One region of the Buttiauxella sp. 3AFRM03 genome, then DNA from elsewhere that is predicted to be linked to it. Evidence: riboswitches for the same ligand, from Rfam matches in the RefSeq annotation. Region 1 holds a riboswitch; each other region holds the start of a gene.
What was found. A riboswitch is a leader RNA that binds a small molecule or an ion and turns the genes downstream of it on or off. The one in region 1 is predicted to bind cobalamin.
Positions count from the first base shown of each region.

Region 2: another riboswitch for cobalamin. It lies ahead of D8682_RS24200 (cobyrinate a,c-diamide synthase); the one in region 1 lies ahead of btuB (TonB-dependent vitamin B12 receptor BtuB).
Region 3: another riboswitch for cobalamin. It lies ahead of D8682_RS20825 (cobyrinate a,c-diamide synthase); the one in region 1 lies ahead of btuB (TonB-dependent vitamin B12 receptor BtuB).

Region 1 covers NZ_CP033076.1:2,862,994-2,869,164, forward strand. Annotated here, with positions in the region: rRNA gene D8682_RS14850 (16S ribosomal RNA) at 1-1,143, opposite strand, end outside; gene murI (glutamate racemase) at 1,544-2,410, opposite strand; gene btuB (TonB-dependent vitamin B12 receptor BtuB) at 2,355-4,226, opposite strand; cobalamin riboswitch at 4,295-4,486, opposite strand; gene trmA (tRNA (uridine(54)-C5)-methyltransferase TrmA) at 4,596-5,696, shown strand; gene D8682_RS14870 (YijD family membrane protein) at 5,741-6,097, opposite strand; gene fabR (HTH-type transcriptional repressor FabR) at 6,112-6,171, opposite strand, start outside.
Region 2 covers NZ_CP033076.1:4,870,665-4,876,835, reverse strand. Annotated here, with positions in the region: gene cbiB (adenosylcobinamide-phosphate synthase CbiB) at 1-293, opposite strand, end outside; gene D8682_RS24200 (cobyrinate a,c-diamide synthase) at 290-1,672, opposite strand; cobalamin riboswitch at 1,775-1,952, opposite strand; gene D8682_RS24195 (DUF496 family protein) at 2,255-2,575, opposite strand; gene D8682_RS24190 (FUSC family protein) at 2,731-3,789, opposite strand; gene sbmC (DNA gyrase inhibitor SbmC) at 3,880-4,350, opposite strand; gene dacD (serine-type D-Ala-D-Ala carboxypeptidase DacD) at 4,569-5,735, opposite strand; gene sbcB (exodeoxyribonuclease I) at 6,012-6,171, shown strand, end outside.
Region 3 covers NZ_CP033076.1:4,144,709-4,150,879, forward strand. Annotated here, with positions in the region: gene cobD (threonine-phosphate decarboxylase CobD) at 1-931, shown strand, start outside; gene D8682_RS20815 (IS110 family transposase) at 1,543-2,529, opposite strand; gene D8682_RS20820 (L-threonine kinase) at 2,779-3,645, opposite strand; cobalamin riboswitch at 4,079-4,254, shown strand; gene D8682_RS20825 (cobyrinate a,c-diamide synthase) at 4,350-5,729, shown strand; gene cbiB (adenosylcobinamide-phosphate synthase CbiB) at 5,726-6,171, shown strand, end outside.

The DNA.
Region 1 (6,171 bases):
TCCCGGCCGAACCGCTGGCAACAAAGGATAAGGGTTGCGCTCGTTGCGGGACTTAACCCAACATTTCACAACACGAGCTGACGACAGCCATGCAGCACCTGTCTCACAGTTCCCGAAGGCACTAAGGCATCTCTGCCGAATTCTGTGGATGTCAAGAGTAGGTAAGGTTCTTCGCGTTGCATCGAATTAAACCACATGCTCCACCGCTTGTGCGGGCCCCCGTCAATTCATTTGAGTTTTAACCTTGCGGCCGTACTCCCCAGGCGGTCGACTTAACGCGTTAGCTCCGGAAGCCACTCCTCAAGGGAACAACCTCCAAGTCGACATCGTTTACGGCGTGGACTACCAGGGTATCTAATCCTGTTTGCTCCCCACGCTTTCGCACCTGAGCGTCAGTCTTTGTCCAGGGGGCCGCCTTCGCCACCGGTATTCCTCCAGATCTCTACGCATTTCACCGCTACACCTGGAATTCTACCCCCCTCTACAAGACTCTAGCCTGCCAGTTTCGAATGCAGTTCCCAGGTTGAGCCCGGGGATTTCACATCCGACTTGACAGACCGCCTGCGTGCGCTTTACGCCCAGTAATTCCGATTAACGCTTGCACCCTCCGTATTACCGCGGCTGCTGGCACGGAGTTAGCCGGTGCTTCTTCTGCGAGTAACGTCAATCGCCAAGGTTATTAACCTTAACGCCTTCCTCCTCGCTGAAAGTACTTTACAACCCGAAGGCCTTCTTCATACACGCGGCATGGCTGCATCAGGCTTGCGCCCATTGTGCAATATTCCCCACTGCTGCCTCCCGTAGGAGTCTGGACCGTGTCTCAGTTCCAGTGTGGCTGGTCATCCTCTCAGACCAGCTAGGGATCGTCGCCTAGGTGAGCCATTACCTCACCTACTAGCTAATCCCATCTGGGCACATCTGATGGCAAGAGGCCCGAAGGTCCCCCTCTTTGGTCCGAAGACGTTATGCGGTATTAGCTACCGTTTCCAGTAGTTATCCCCCTCCATCAGGCAGTTTCCCAGACATTACTCACCCGTCCGCCGCTCGTCACCCAGGAGCAAGCTCCCTGTGCTACCGCTCGACTTGCATGTGTTAGGCCTGCCGCCAGCGTTCAATCTGAGCCATGATCAAACTCTTCAATTAAAAGCTTGATTTGCTTCAACTCGTGAAGCGGTGCTCAAAAATTAACTTTCGTAGTACTTCTTTAGTTAAACAAGTCAACTAAATGAATTACTGCTTGGTCACTCTTCAAGACTTGATATTTTTTTGATACCCGAAGGTATCTGAGATATCAATCCTGCGAGTGCCCACACAGATTGTCTGATAAATTGTTAAAGAGCAGTGAGTTACGCGCTTCCGCTTGCTAACTCGAGGTGGCGTATATTACGCTTTCCTCTTTCAGAGTCAAGCGTTTATTTTCGCTTTTCATCTGGCTGACGGGCCGGTTTGTAAGCCGTTGTGCCGTGTCAGTGGAGGCGCAGTATAGGGATTTTCTGGAGGCTGACAACCCCTATTTTCAATTTTTATTTCAACCGTCGATTTTTTATTCAAAATTGCTACGAACAGCCAGTTTTTCTAGTCTTGGGAAGCCATAACGCTGCAAAACGGGTGTTAATTGTGCAATCTCAGGAGTCAGCCCCATACAGAATGCAATATTCTCATCAGAAGATACTGCATGCGGAGATTCATGCTCTAAAAGCCATACAGTACGGCGAGCAATCGCAGCACCGGAATCTATCAGCCTTGTGCCTTCGGGTAAGACTTGTAGCAACTCTTCTTCTAATAGAGGGAAATGGGTGCAACCTAATACCACGGTATCTGGCGGCTCCTTCATTCGCAGCCATGGACGAAGAATCTTGCGTAGTTCCTCAAGATCTACAGGCTGACCATGCAGCTTGGCTTCCGCTAATTCCACCAGCTCTGCCGAACCGAGCATTTCGATTTTGCATTCCGACGCAAAGCGTGCGACCAGTTCGTGAGTATAAGGGCGGCGAACAGTGCCGCGAGTCGCCAGCAAACCTACAACGCCGTTAGTCGTCAAACGCGCTGCCGGCTTAATAGCAGGAACGACGCCCACCACAGGGAATGCGAATTTCTCACGCAGAGCGGGAAGTGAGACGGTACTTGCCGTATTACAGGCGATGATGGCGAGTGCGAGTGGGTAGCGTTCCTGAACCGCAGTAACAATTTCGACTACGCGTTCAACAATGAACTCTTCGCTTTTCTCGCCGTAGGGGAATGCTACGTTGTCGAAAGCATAAATGTAGTGCAGGTCAGGCAAAAGCTGCCGGACTTCATCATACACAGAAAGCCCACCGACACCGGAGTCAAAAACCAGTACGGTGGGACGTGTATTAGAAGGTATAGCTGCCAGAGAGATAGTATTCCCGTCCTGGGGTTTGATAGCCATAAACCGTCTCGTAATCTTTATCGAACAGGTTGGCGATTCTACCACGAACAGTGAGATGAGAGGTGACCGGATATGAAGCCGCTACATCAACTGTGCTATAACTCGGCAAAATTTGCTGAGTCGGGTTATAAGCAGAGGTGTTGTTGTCGTAGCGTTTGCCGTAATACTGCCACGCTACATCCATATTCACGTTAAACATCACCCAGTCGAGCTGGTACTTAGCCTGGCGCTTAGCGCGGCGAGCCAGCACTTCATCACTCTGGTCATCACGCGGATCCATATACTGCAACGTTAGCTTATGAGTAAAGATGCCAGTATCCACGCTACCGACCCATTCCAGTCCTTTGATAGTCGCAGATTTGATGTTGTCATAAGACCCGTCATAAGTGACCGGGTCGGAGTAGTAGGTAATCAGATTTTCAATCGTGTAGTGATAAGCAGACAAACGCCAGTCCACAGGACCTGTTAATCCTTCAAGCCCAGCTTCCCATTGTTTGGATTCTTCTGGTTTCAGATTTGGATTGGAGTCGATACCAAAGCGCGTGGAGCCATATTGTTGCCCGAGGGAAGGTGCAAGGAAGCCCGTGCCATAAGAAACTGTCGCACGATACCCTTCAACGAATTCCCATCCAGCCGCGGTTTGCCATGTACCGTGCCAACCGAATTGCTCGTCGTGGTCTTCACGACCTGAAGCTTCCAGGGTCACATCGCCAAACTGCTGCTGACCACTCAAGTAGACGCCCGTGTTATCACGGTTATAACTGTCAGACATGACTGTGTCAGAAGAAGTCAGACGCTGTTGCTGCCAATCAATACCTGCGCTGATCGAGCCATTCCCGACAACAAAGTTGTTACCCCACTGGACGTTGCGTTGGGTCATATAGTCGAGCGTCGTACCGTCGTTATAGCGGCCATACACGCTGCTATAGTTATAGTCCTTCACTTTTTGATAGCTCGCCAACAGCTGCGAAGAGTAGATCCCGGAATGGAAACGCAGGCCCGCATCGTAGTTCTGGTTATAGAGTTGATGCTCGTCTGCGCTATACGCCGGAGTATAAGGAGGCGCACCTAAATCGTAATCGCTGTTGTTGGAATAGCCATAAGTACGGAAGAAGCCGTCAAACTCCTCGCTAAACTTATGCTCCAGGCCAGCCCAATAGCTTTTGCTACGGTAACCATCTCTATCGTTATCACCGCTATAAGTAGAATGCGGCTGAACGTTAAAACCCTTAGTGGTTTCGTATGAGCCAGACACTGTCGCTACCGTATCGCCAAAACGCTGGCGCCAGGAACCATCATATTGCTGATAGCTATCCGAACCCACACCCGCATTGATTTGCGACTTTTCTTCATCGCTCTGCGTGATGATGTTAACCACGCCGCCAATCGCGCCAGAACCGTAAACCGCGGAACGTGGGCCACGAATGTATTCCACGCGCTGCACTAAAGAAATCGGGATTTGGCTAACATCCGAGGAGTTGGAAATGCCAGGGCGGGCAAGCGGAATACCATCCACCAGCACCAATACATGGCTGGCGCTGGTGCCACGGACAGACATTGAAGAACTCTGCCCAAGACCACCATACTGAGCAATATCGACGCCAGGTAAACGACGCATGACATCGTTCATCGATTTTGCCTGCCATTGGTCGATCTCTTCCCGGGTCACAATATCAGTTGGCGCCAGAACGGTATTGACGGGTTGCTGAAAACGGTTGGCCGTTACCACCAGAGTATCGTCAGAATTGCTGTCTTGCGCCCAGCCTGAAAAAGCCGTTACGGACAGAGCCGTAAGCAGCGAAAGTTTTTTTACCATCATTTTAATAAGCATCCGCTTTCCAATAAGGATGCCGCAGACATAACCGATAGCACGCGATAGTTATGCAGATTGCGACGTATACCGGCAGGTCTTCGGGCTTGGAGGTGTGTGACTACTGGATGATGACTTCCCGCTTTGTTTAGCAGTGTCTGCACTTGGCGCTCATCCCACCGTTCCTTACCGCTGCGCGTCAGCCCCAGAGTTGCACTGGGTTCCCTTTTAACTCATGTAAAAAGGCCGGAAGCGCTATGCTACGATTTTGTTAATAAGATTGTCCAGACACATCAAAATGCAACAGCACTGGACATCATCAACCTATTCCCTACAATCGCCGCGTAGTTTGACTTTATTAACAGGTAGCAGCTCATGACTCCCGAACATCTCCCAATTGAACAGTACGACGCGCAACTGGCCGAAAAAGTCGCCCGCTTGCAAAGCATGATGGCCCCTTTTGCAGCACCAGCGCCGGAGGTGTTCCGTTCGCCAACCAGCCACTATCGGATGCGTGCTGAATTTCGTATCTGGCATGATGAAGACGACCTGTACCACATCATGTTTGACCAGGAGACAAAGCAGCGCATCCGGGTTAACACCTTCCCGGCAGCCAGCACACTTATCAACGCGTTGATGCCTGCGATGCTCGACGGCGTGCGTGATATTCCCGCCCTGCGCCACAAACTCTTCCAGATTGATTATCTGACGACGATGAGCAACCAGGCGGTTGTCTCGATGCTTTACCACCGGAAATTGGGTGAAGAGTGGCAGCAACACGCTGAAGCACTGCGCGACAATCTGCGGGCTCAGGGTTTCAATGTTCATTTAATTGGCCGTGCGACCAAAACCAAAATCGAGCTGGATCAGGATTTCATCGATGAGCGTTTGACTGTTGCCGGTAAAGAGATGATTTATCGCCAGGTGGAAAACAGTTTCACGCAACCCAACGCGGCGATGAATGTTCATATGCTGGAATGGGCGCTGGATGCCACGCACGGTTCAAAAGGCGATCTGCTGGAACTGTATTGCGGTAACGGTAACTTCTCGCTGGCACTGGCTCGCAACTTTAATCGCGTGCTGGCAACTGAAATCGCCAAGCCGTCTGTTGCTGCCGCGCAATACAATATTGAAGCGAATGAAATTGAAAACGTGCAAATCATTCGTATGGCCGCGGAAGATTTTACCCAGGCGATGAATGGCGTGCGCGAGTTTAACCGCCTGAAAGGTATCGACCTGAAAAGCTACCAGTGCGAAACCATTTTCGTCGATCCACCACGCAGTGGTCTGGATGCTGACACCGTGAAAATGGTGCAGGCGTATCCGCGCATCCTTTATATCTCCTGCAACCCGCAAACCCTTTGCGAGAACCTGGAAACATTAAGCGAAACCCATAACGTGTCACGGCTGGCGCTATTTGACCAATTCCCGTACACGCACCATATGGAATGCGGTGTGTGGCTAACACGCAAATAGCAAAACGGACGCCTCGGCGTCCGTTTTTGTTTTAGAGCAGGCTGCTATTCCGTCACCTGGGATTTACGTGCGCGGATTTTAATACCAATCCAGAACAACAATGCGACCGAAAGAACCGCTGGCAAGAAGTTGGAGCCAATAGCTGGATATTCAGCGCGTACCACTGCGCTATACAGCAACACGCCCAACACGAAACAAGCCGCTGCGATACTTGGCAAACCCACCGGCATCGTGCGGTTTTGGTAGCGTTGATGCAAACAGTACACCGTCAGCACCAGCGCGATAATTGGAAAAATGGAAAACGGCACAACCGAGCTGAACACTGCGGCAAACGTTCCGTTGATCGCAAGGCCTGCAATAAACGCTAACCCGAGCGTACCTCTATCTTGTAACTGTTTCATTGCCCTTCCTTCATTCACTCTTCAGATATTTGAGCCAATGCCATTTTTTCTTGCTCCCGGCGATACCAGTAATA
Region 2 (6,171 bases), 2.0 Mb from region 1:
GCGGCAAGTACGGTGTAAATCATCCACACTTCGACTAACCACCCGAGCCACGGATGCAGCAGGTTGGCGAGATACAATACGCCCCAGCTCACGCCCCATGTGGTGCCGACCACCACCAGCCACAGCACGCCACCACCGATTTTCAGCGCGCGGTCACTTTTGCAAAATTGGCGAATAATGCGTTGGGTTACGGTGATTAGATTGCCTATCCAGCGCACCGGATGAGGCCAGTGCGGCGGGTCGCCAAACCAGTAATCCAGCAGCCAGGCCATGGCCCAGGCAAGCAATGTCATAGGTGATTCCTCGCAAGCGTTAGCCAGGGGTTGAGCAAATTCGCGCGTTGAGCGAAATGGACATGCAGGTAGCTGGCAAAAGTCGCCTGCTGCTGAACGCCTCCCTGCCAGCGGGAAACGGCGACACCATCACGCCATTTGCAGCAATCTAACGCTGCGGGCAACGGGCCGTTGAAATCGGAGTAATGAAATTCGTGGCCACGCAAGGTTTCGCCTTTTTTCGCCAGCAAGGTGTTTTGCACAGCGGTGGCCTCGCAATAGCCAAAACGTGTCAGGCGTTGGCCCATCTGGCTATGGCCTGGCAACACGCCGCACATCGCGTGGGTTTCGCCTTCGCTGTCAGTCAGCGTTTCGCCCAAATACATTAAGCCGCCACATTCGGCATACAGCGGAATGTGCTGTTGATGGGCAGCTTGCAGGGATTCGCGCATGCGACTGTTCGCGGCGAGTTTTGCCACATGGACTTCGGGGTAACCACCGCCAAGCCAAATCATCTGGCAGTCAGGGATTTTTGCGTCATGCAGCGGGCTGAAGCGCTGGATTTTCACCCCGGCGTGCTCGAGCATTTCGAGGTTATCGGGATAGTAGAAGTTGAAAGCTTCGTCTTCAGCAAGGGCGAGTGTTAGCCCGTCGGCCAGTGCGGCATCAGCAATGGCGGGCGCAGCACCCTGAGGCAGGGTATTAAGGCGAGATAACGCCAGAAGATGGTCGAGGTTAACGGTTTCTTCAATTTGCTGCACCAGGCGCTGCCAGCGTTCATCTTGCGGGGAGTGTTCTTGTGCCGGAACCAGGCCGAGGTGGCGCGACGGTAACTCGACATCGGCCATCACCGGCAAGCGCCCTAAGACGGGCAAGCCGCAGTAACGGGTGATGGCATCAGCAAGTAACTGGTAGTGGCTGTCGCTGTTGACGCGATTGAGGATAACGCCTGCGATGTTTAGCGTTGGGTCAAAGCGCTGGAAGCCCATGACAGTGGCGGCAATGGAGGTAGACACCGCTTTGCCGTCGACCAGCAATATCACCGGGCAACCGAGCTGTTTAGCCATCGCGGCGCTGCTGCAATAGTTGGGGTCGGTGCCGTAGCCGTCGTACAACCCCATCACCCCTTCGATGACGGCGACATCTGCGTGCTGCATTTGTTTAGCGAACAAACCATTTAGCGTGGAAGTGGGCAACATGAAAGCATCGAGATTGCGCGAGGCAATGCCACTTACTGCACTGTGCCAACCGCTGTCGAGGTAGTCGGGGCCAATTTTGAAGGGTTGAACGCAAAGGTTGCGTTGCATGAAGGCGCGGAGCAGCCCGAGCGTGACGGTGGTTTTACCACAGCCGCTGCTGGTGCCTGCAATGACGAATGCGTGTTTTGCTGCCGCTGCCATGGTTGCCTTATCACTGTTTCGGCAAAGCACGGATGTCAGCACGTACGCGCACCCTGAGGCTGCACGCATCTGATGACAACTGACTTCCCACCGAAGGAGTTGTTGAGAATAAGGATGACAAGTCGGTCTTCTGGCTTAGCGTCTCTCTCGCCCGCCCTTCCCAATCATTAGATCAGTGGTTTTGCGGGTTCGTCGGCATCACAGCAGCGGGGGCTGCGGGGGATTGTCACCCCCTTCCCAGCCACGGACTATTTTGGTTAATCGCGTGGCATAAACGAGTCAGTTATTGCGAGCATGACCTTCAAAGCATCACACTCTTAAATATTTAAAAGCAGACACAGTGTAAAAGCTAATAGATTTCGAGAGTTGCGCTATGACAATTTTTACTGATTTTTTAATCTTTACGGTAAATGTCGCTGACGCGTATCTGCCCCCAGAGACTGGGGATAAAAAAAACCGCCTGGCGGCGGTTGGTAACACTGTTGGAAAAACTCTGCGTAGGTCAGCTAAGCGAAGCGCCATCCGACAACACTGGCGCAAACGGTGGATGACGCTTTCGCTTATCCACACTACGACAGCTAATTAATCGGCCTTGATTTCGCCCATGACTTTCAGTTTTTTGGAAATTTCACGACGCTCTTTAGACAGTTCAGCGTTTTTGATGATGTAGTCATCAACACGGTCTTCATAGTCGGTTTTCATGCTGGCGATGATGCCTTGAATAGCTTCAATGCTCATACCCGGTTTGATGTAGTCGCTCAGGTTATCAAGCAGCAGAACACGTTTTGAGTTATCACGGATCTTTTTCTGTACGTCCTGGATTTCACGCTGCAGTTTGTTTTTGCGACGGAACAGACGCACGAACTCAAGCACGTCCTGGAAAGATGGTTTGATTGGTTCCATTTTTATACCCCTGCTAATTTCATACTCGGATTCGTTAAGACAGCCGCCATAAGATAACCTTAATGGTAGCGGCAGCCGCTGATAATTCATTGTTTCGCTATCTTAACCTCAATTGCTGCTGAATCGAAACCAGCAATTCACACCAGGCTGAGCAATTATTTGCGTAACGCGCGACAGATCAACTGCGACAGCAATTCTAGTTGACGAGCAAGTTCCAGACTCAGCCAGACGTAACCATGAATAGGCGTTTCCTGAAGTTTCCCATTTTGGCCATTTTGTATGAGCTCGCGCAACTCGCTGACGATTTCAGTCAGCTTTTCATTGTTCGCTGAAATCGTCGACGGGTTGCCATCGTGCAAGGCCAGTGCGATGGCGGCAAGCGTGCCCTGGGTCATTTGTTGCGTTTCGCGCAGCGTGTGTGCGTTGATCATCAGGAAGTGGCTTTCCCTTGATGCCCAGTAAGCGTTGACCTGCAACTCAAGAGTGCACACCAGATTGCGGCTGACGGTTTGTATTGCCTCGAAGATAGACTTTTGAATATGCGTTTCTTTGCTGCTTGGCCCGATGAGTGCACGCATTCTTACGACATCACTCAACACTTTGTGTAAGTGTTTTTCAAGCCTTGGGCGCTCTAATAAATTAGGTGAGAAGCCCGCGTTGTAAACCCGACCAAAGGCAGTGACGAAGTTCGCCATTTGTATGCGCCAGTGGATAAAGGCGCGCTGCGGATAAATGCTGGTAAATAACATCGCCAGCAACGAGCCGAAGATGACATCGCCGCTGCGCCAAAGGGCAATTTCCATGTCTCCTGCCGGTGCGCCAACCACCACCGCAAGGGTGATGCCAATCAGCAGAGCCTGATACGGGCGTTTCCCCAGCGCCAGATAGCCGCAGATGAACATGGCAATGGCACACCACACCAACATCAGCGGTAGCGAGAACAGCTCAAGTTTCAGCGCCACAAGTCCCATGACTGCACCGCATATCGTCCCACCAATTCGCTCAAAGGCGCGTGGCACGACGTTGCCCCAAAAAGAGATCGGCCCCATGACCACCACAAGCGTGATCAACGGCCATGTCCCTTCGGGCACTTTCAGAAGATGAACAATAAGAAAGGTGAGAATAAAAGCCAGTGCGATGCGGATCCCATGCACGATACGGTAATTGCGGTATATGCGGATCTCAAATGGGCTTAGTGATTTGTCAGGACGCACACTCAGTTCCCCAGAAAATAAAAAACGGGATTGTACCTGTTTTTATGGAATGAACATCACAAAGTTAGGGGGCATAAGCCCCCTTTAGCATCAGACTTGATCTGCCACCGGAATATACATGTCTATTTCCCAGACTCCACTTTCTGAACCATCGTTAAGATAGTGTTCGAAGCAGGGTTTTCCGGTTATCTGGTAGCTATTATTAGCAAGGACGCTGTCAAAAAACAGATTCCACGGCTTGGCAAAGTCGTTGTCATCAACCCGGGCGCGTGCCACCGCATACTGGCCGCCCTGGATGCTCGTCACAATCACGCCTTCACTGTTATCCGGCACGGTAAAGTTTTCAGCCACCGAGACCACGGTGTCGCAGCGCAGTTTTTCTGCGGGTACAACGTCGGGGTTGTCGTAATAAACCGCCAGCCATTCTTCCCCGGCTATCTGGTGGGTTTTGACCCACAGGGCAAGTTGCTCAAAGCCCTGATGGACCGTTTGTTCCCACGGCCCAACCATATGAAAACCAGCGACTTTACGTTCATTCACTTGTTGTACGTTAAATTCCATATGACCTCCTGACAGATTTAAAAACACTGTATGCTTATACACCACTCTTGTGCAGGGAAACAATCCATTGTCAGGGTGATGTGGTTACTTTGCGAGCAGGATCGCTTTTTGAAAAACTTTCGCCTGTAGATCCGCCTGTAGATCGTAGTACAGACCAGCCGTTCAGATGAAAAAAAGGGCCGACATGACTGTCGACCCTTTTAACACTGATTAAGGAATTACAATTTGTGGCTCAGATAGTCGCTAAACCGCGACCATGTGCTGCCCTTTTTGACGCCCGTTAGCGTCACCAACGGCCAGTGGGCAATCAGCTTGTCGCGATCAAAAAGCTCGATTTCACCCACATGTTGGTTGGCAGCAATCGGCGCTTCGATCTCTTGCTTGTCGAGGACATATTTAGCTTTGATGTTAGGGACTTCAGATTTTGGCAGCGCCAAAAAAACATCCTGATTTGTACCAACTTCGATCTGTTTTTTATCACCGTACCAGATAGCCTCAGTACCAATTTTTTTGCCTTTATGCAGAACCTGTACGGTATCGAAATTATCCTGGCCCCAGTGCAGTAATTTCCGCGCCTGATCTTCGCGCCCTTTCGGGCTTTCAGCGCCCATGACCACCGCAATTAAACGGCGCTCACCGACCACGCTTGACGCAATAAGATTAAAGCCAGCGCTCGCAGTATGGCCGGTCTTCAGGCCGTCCACATTCAGCCCTTTGTCCCACAACAAACCATTACGGTTCTGTTGCGTGATGCCATTCCAGGTGAGGCTGCGCTCGCTATACATGTGATAAAACTCGGGTTCACCGTGGATTATTGCACGCGAAAGTACCGCAAGATCATAGGCTGTGCTGTGCTGGCCAGGTGCATCCAGACCATGAACCGTTTCGAAGTGGGTATCGCGCAGGCGGAGCTGCTGCACGTATTTGTTCATCATCGCTACAAATTGTGGCTGCCCACCGGCGACGTAATCTGCCAGAGCAACACAAGCATCATTCCCTGAATCAATAATTAACCCGCGGCTGAGGTCATGGACTGTCAGTCGGTCACCCGCTTTCAGGAACATTAGCGACGAGCCATCAAATACCGGATTACCTTTTGCCCAGGCATCTTTGCCGACAGTGACCATGTCGTTTGCCGTGATGCGGCCACTGTCGATGGCACGATCGACCACGTATCCGGTCATCAGCTTGGTCAGACTCGCCGGGTTGCGTCGCACATGCTCATTTTCCGCTGCCAGAATTTGCCCGGTGGTGTAATCCATCAATACCCAAGAGCCCGCCTGAATTTGTGGAGGGGGTGGCGCATTAAAAAAGGTATCGTCGGCAAAAGCGGAGTGAGCAGAAAGTGACAGCAAGGAACAGACAACAAACAGACGGATCTTCAACGATATACCCTCAGTAACAAAAAATTCAGCCGCCACTTTTACTGCAGTTTGCGACTTTTTTCGCAATTAAATTGCAAAAAGATATGAATGAGAGCGCTCGCATACAGTTGAGGAATATACTATTCCGTCATCGCGAAGACTTCTTGCAGGGCGGTTAATGGTTTACCATTGGCGGTTGCAGTACCTGATAACAATGATTGGCACATGGAGAGGGTTTTAGTGGGATTTCAGTTTAATAACAGTACGTTAAACAACACTCAAGGGCGGGAGTAAACCGTGGATAAGACAACGCAACAACCGACCTTCCTTTTTCATGATTATGAAACCTTCGGTAAAAGTCCATCGCTCGACCGCCCGGCGCAATTCGCGGCTATTCGTACCGATGCTGAATTTAACGTGATTGGCGAACCGGAAGTTTTTTACTGCAAACCGGCGG
Region 3 (6,171 bases), 1.3 Mb from region 1:
TGAGCGCTATCCGGATGTTGAATATCGTCACCTTCATCAGGCGCTGGCGTCGGCCAATCACTGCGATGTTGAACAGGTTATTGCCGGTAATGGTGCCACGGAACTGATTTACGGCCTGGTGCGCGCGTTATCGCCACGCAGCGCCATGCTTCTGGTGCCCGGTTTTGCGGAATACCGCCGGGCGCTGGCGCAGCAGGGTTGTCGGGTAATTGAATATCGCTTAGAAGAGTCACAGGGTTTTCAGCCCGATCAACAGCTGCTAGAAGCTGTTCGTCAACAACGGCCTGACTGCCTGTTTATTGCCACGCCGAATAATCCAACAGGGTTGATGCCCGATGCGCAGCTGTTAAATGAACTGGTAGAACTGTGTGAAACGAGCCAGATAGCGCTGATTGTTGATGAAGCTTTTATTGATTTTCTTCCTCAAGGATCAAGCCTGGCTGCGCGTTTGGCGGATTCGAATTATCTCTACCTGTTACGTTCGCTGACCAAATTTTTTGCCATTCCGGGTCTGCGGCTTGGCTATTTGCTAAGTGGTAACCGGGCGACTATTCGTCATCTGAAAGATAACCGCGAGCCCTGGTCGATAAATGGGCTTGCTTCACTCGTGGGTCAGCACTTATTGACTGATGACGATTACATCAATTTGAGCCACCAATATATTGCCCGCCAGCGGGAATATTTATGGCACGCCCTGAAGCAATTTACGTCACTGGTGGTCTGGCAACCTACCGCCAACTACTTGTTTTTCAAATGTACCCATCAACACATTAACCTGAAATCGGCGCTGTTAGCGCAGCGTATTCTTATTCGCCACTGTGAAAATTATCCGGGGCTTGATAGCCATTTCTATCGGGTGGCCGTTCGTCGCGAAGATGAAAACCGGCAGTTGATTCAGGCGCTGAGCCAGATATTAACGCCTGACTCATAAGTGAAACCTCTCCAGAGGTCGGATAAGCGCAGCGACCTCCGTCACCCTCGGCGTAACTGGTGGATGACGCTGGCGCTTATCCCCCCTACAACGGCTATCCCGTAGGCCGGATAAGCGCAGCGACCTCCGTCACCCTCGGCGTAACTGGTGGATGACGCTGACGCTTATCCCCCCTACAACGGCTATCCCGTAGGTCGGATAAGCGCAGCGACCTCCGTCACCCTCGGCGTAACTGGTGGATGACGCTGACGCTTATCCCCCTACAACGGCTATCCCGTAGGCCGGATAAGCGCAGCAACCTCCGTCACTCTCGGCGTAACTGGTGGATGACGCTGACGCTTATCCCCCCTACAACGGCTATCCCGTAGGCTGGATAACGCTGACGCTTATCCCCCCTACAACGGCTATCCCGTAGGCTGGATAACGCTGACGCTTATCCCCCCTACAACGGCTATCCCGTAGGCTGGATAACGCTGACGCTTATCCCCCCTACAACGACTATCCCGTAGGCCGGATAAGCGCAGCGACCTCCGTCACCCTCGGCGTAACTGGTGGATGACGCTGACGCTTGTCCCCATACAACGGCTATCCCGTAGCTACCGTCTTGGACGTCAAGCGGTAGCTGCATAATTTTCATCCCATGGTAATCGGGTTTTCAGTACGCCGAAGCACATATGTACCAGCTTACGCATCACTGCACCCAGCGCCGCTTTTTTCGCCTTACCTTTCGCTACCAGCCTTTCATATATCGCCTTCGCGGGTTTATTCCACCGGATTGCACTCAGGGCTGCTACATACAGTTTGGCTCTGACTATTGAGGGGCCTGTTTTTGACATATGTGCCCGCCCGCGTACCGAACTGCCGGACACTCTCTCCACCGGTGTTATTCCCAGATACGCTGCCACCTGCGAGGCACTTTTGAACGTCCCGTCTTTCAGTAGTGCCAGCATCTCCCGTCCCACCTGCTCCTTCACACATTTTATCGATTTCAGCAGCTCCAGATCGGCCTTCAGTCCCGGGTCGTTATCTGTGTGGTCAGTAATGAGCTTTTCTATCCGTTCCAGTTCATCACTCAGCCAGCCGTGTGTCCGCTCCAGTGAGCCTATGACCTCCCGTGGTGTCGAGGTTGAATGCGCTTTTTCAAGCCGGTTGGCCGTCCTCTGCACATCCTCTTTCAGCGCGTCGCGCTGACGCAACAACGCCCTGAGTTTACGGACTTCAACTGACGGTGGGACCCAGGCATCGGGATGCTTCAGCTCGCCATAACAGGCCAGCACAAATGCGTCCACTGTGTCATTTTTCGTGAGGATATCCATTCCGCAGGCAAACTCACGGACACGGTATGGATTGGCCATGCAGACAGAAATCCCCGCATCATGAAGCCCATACGCCAGATTCTCATGGTAGATACCCGTGGCTTCCATCACGACTGTCATATTATCAGAGGCGCATTTTTGGGCCTCCAGCCAGTCGATGATTTTGCGGGCCACACAGGGTTCATTGGTGAAGACTTTCTGCTTTTTCTTACCCTTAATACCGGCAACAAGCAGACAGACATCTATTTTATTTTTGCTGATATCAGCACCGAGAAAAGCCATATTTCATCTCCTTCCACGTGAACCAACACGCCATTCCAGCCTTGTACATGCGAAGTCAGAGCTTCTGGTTACCGTTCGGATTTTGAGTGGCGTGAAAGGTGAAACGGAGGGCTTAAGCTACGTCGGAAGATCGAGGTCTTCAGGTCGGATACAAGCTTCCTCCGTTTCATGTAACCGGTAGCTAACCAGCTACCGGTTCAAGATACAAGGTCGGATAAGCGCAGCGTCATCCGACACCATTAACGGTGATCACAGCAAGGCCACGCCGCCTTCGACCATCTTCAACAAGTGATGCATCGGCCAGTGTGGAGTTAAGCGTTTTTCCGTCAATAGCCCTATCACCCGCTCTACATCATGCTTGTTGCGGTCTAACAACAACCCCACCACGCTGCCGCTGTGCGCGACATTAATACCGTAGAGATCGCACTCTTCAACCAATGATAACAAGGCGTTAAATTCCGGTTTAGGCAAAATATTCTGGCTCGCCACGGCGCTAAGCGTGGCGGCTTCACCCATCAAACGTGGGTTGTTCTGCGCGCACGCTTGCTGAATTTTCCCCCAGGCTGTTTCCAGTTCAGGGGCATGCCGTTGCAGCAACGTGTTTCTTTCCATGCGGTGATAATCTGCAGTCCGCAAAGTCAGTGGGCTTTCAAGCACCAGCAGATCCAGCGCCGGTTGCGAGTCACAGGCGATGCGCGTCGCACCTTTGTTATGGTCAAACAACGTCAGGCTGCGAAAAATAGTGCTGTCGGTGGGTTCGAGTGCAACACACTGCGCCGCCAGTGTTTGTTCACTGAGTTCACGGCCTAAATAACTCGCGGTAGCGAGCGCCGTGGCGGCGATATCTGCGGTGCTACTGGCCATTCCCTTGGCGAGCGGAATCGTCGAGTGGCGCTCAATGCGTATTTCACGGCTCAACTCTGCGGGATATTGCCAGTGCGCCAGCAGCTGTTTCACCATTGCGCGCGACAGAGGAAGTTCGCTTGCTAGCGGAGCGCCAGTGGTGACTTCAACGGTGCTGTACCAGTCCACCGGACACGACACCAGCTTTTCGCCGCCAACAATCCACCCCTGGATAAGCTCGCCACAGGATGCAGGACACTGAGCTACTGCCACATTGACCACCTTTTTCACTCAATTATATCTGCGCGATAGTGACATGGCGCTTTATAGGATTTATTGATTTTCCACAATATAGCTTAATCCGCCATGGCGATAAAAAGAATAAAGATGTTATATCTGCGCGCTAATAATATGGCTTTGATTTATTTTCATATTAATATGATTTATTTTCATGAACTTATTTGTCTATTTGGTGTAAGGGTTATTTCATTTAAAAGTGAGGTTTTGTTATTGCTTTACGAAAAGGTAATTAATTGTGGGGCGTGTCAAAGTAAGCGAATTTAATTGGTCTGATAAATTGTCGTAGCGCAATAATTTAATTGCTTAGGCGCTATAACCTGTGTCGAGTTTTTATTTGGCGATATTCAACAGAATTCTTAAATTATGTTTCCACGTATGCGCAACAGTGAATTTACGGCATACGCGGTTAACTGCAATGCTAATAGATACACCACATTGTGTGGTTGGGAAGGGGGTTTAAATCCCCCGCAGCCCCCGCTGCTGTGATGCTGACGAACCCGTGATACCACTGATCGCAAGATTGGGAAGGACGGGTGAGAGTGACGCTAAGCCAGAAGACCAGTCTGTTAGCTAAAAACAACAACTTCGGTGGGAAGTGGGTTGCTCAGAAGCGTCGAGTCGCAAGACTGGGTCAACGCACATCCTGGCACCCGTACCGCCCAGAACAGGATTGGGGTATGGCAGCCAGGAAAAGGACATTCATTGTTGCAGGCACTTCCAGCGGATGTGGCAAAACCACGGTTACGCTGGGTTTGCTTAGCCTCCTCACACAGCGCGGATTGCGTGTACAACCCTGCAAAGTTGGCCCTGACTATCTTGATACTGGCTGGCATAGCGCCGTGACCGGGACTGCCTCCCTGAACCTTGACCGTTTTATGCTGCCGGTTGCCACGTTAAATGCGCTGTTTGCCGAACGTATGCAGCATGCGGATGTGGCGGTGATTGAAGGCGTGATGGGGCTGTTTGATGGCTACGGCATCAGTCCTGATTATTGCAGCACCGCAGGGATGGCGAAGCAACTGAACTGCCCGGTGATTCTGCTGGTCGATGGGAAAGCTGTTTCGACGTCGATTGCCGCGACGGTCATGGGGTTTCAACATTTTGACCCCGCATTAAAGCTGGCGGGCGTGATCGTCAACCGCGTGAATAGCGAAAGCCATTACCAGTTGTTGAAAAGCGCTATTGAACGCTACTGCGGCGTGCCGGTGTTGGGCTACGTTCCCCGTGTTGAAGGGGTTTCGTTACCGGAAAGGCATTTGGGGCTGGTCACCGCACGCGAGTCGGTCGTCAATTCACAACCCTGGGCAGACTTCGCCAGCCAGCTTGAAAAAACGCTGGATATCGACCAGTTGCTGGCACTCAGCGTCTGTGATGCGCTCCCTTCAGGGGCGTGGCCTGAACTGCCAGCCGCCGGCAGTGGAGCAGGGTTAACGCTGGCGCTGGCCGATGACGAGGCGTTCAACTTCTATTACCCCGATAACATTTCTCTTCTTGAGCGTGCTGGCGTGCGCATTGTGCGCTTCAGCCCGCTGCATGACAGCCAGTTACCGGAATGTCAGATGATTTGGCTCGGCGGTGGCTATCCGGAACTCTACGCCGAAAAGCTATCCGCGAACCACACCATGCGCGCTCAAATCCTCGCAGCCCACCAACGAGGCGTGGCGATTTATGGCGAATGCGGCGGCTTGATGTACCTCGGCAGTTCGCTACAAGACAGCCACGGCGCGACTTATCCGATGGTCGGCGCTATTCAAGGCCATAGCGCGATGGGCAAAAAATTAACCCGCTTTGGCTACTGCGAAAGCCGGGCGCTGGCGCCCACCTTGCTGGCTGACACAGGCGAAACGCTGCGTGGTCACGAGTTTCATTATTCTGAATTTACGCCGCAAATCCCTGCGGTGATGGCGTGCAGCAAAACCCGCGACGGCGCAGTTTTACAGGCGTGGTCGGGTGGCTGGCAGGTGGGAAATACCTTCGCCAGCTATCTGCATATTCATTTTGCCCAGCGTCCCACGCTGCTTAATCGCTGGATAAGTGCAGCCAGGAGAGCGAAATGACACTCCTGGCCTGGGCGGTGGCGTGGATTCTGGATCGTCTGCTGGGCGACCCTCACCACTGGCCGCATCCGGTGCGCTGGATTGGCGCACTGACAGCGTTGGCACAACGTATCGTCCGGCGTTACTGCCGTAGCGAAGCGGCCTTGTCCATCGGCGGTGGTTTGATGTGGCTCTGCGTGGTTGGCACCACCTTCGGCGTGGCGTGGGGGCTGCTGCATTTTGCCAATGCCATTCACCCCTGGTTGGGCTGGATTGTCGAAGTGTGGATGATTTTCACGGTGCTTGCTGCCCGCAGCCTCGATGACGCCGCGCGTGACGTGGAGCTGCCGTTAAGTGAGGGCAATCTCGAGGAAAGCCGCAAAAAACTCGCCTGGATTGTCGGGCGCGACACTTCCCAATTGCAAATGCCGCAAATCAATCGCGCGGTAGTGGAAACCGTTGC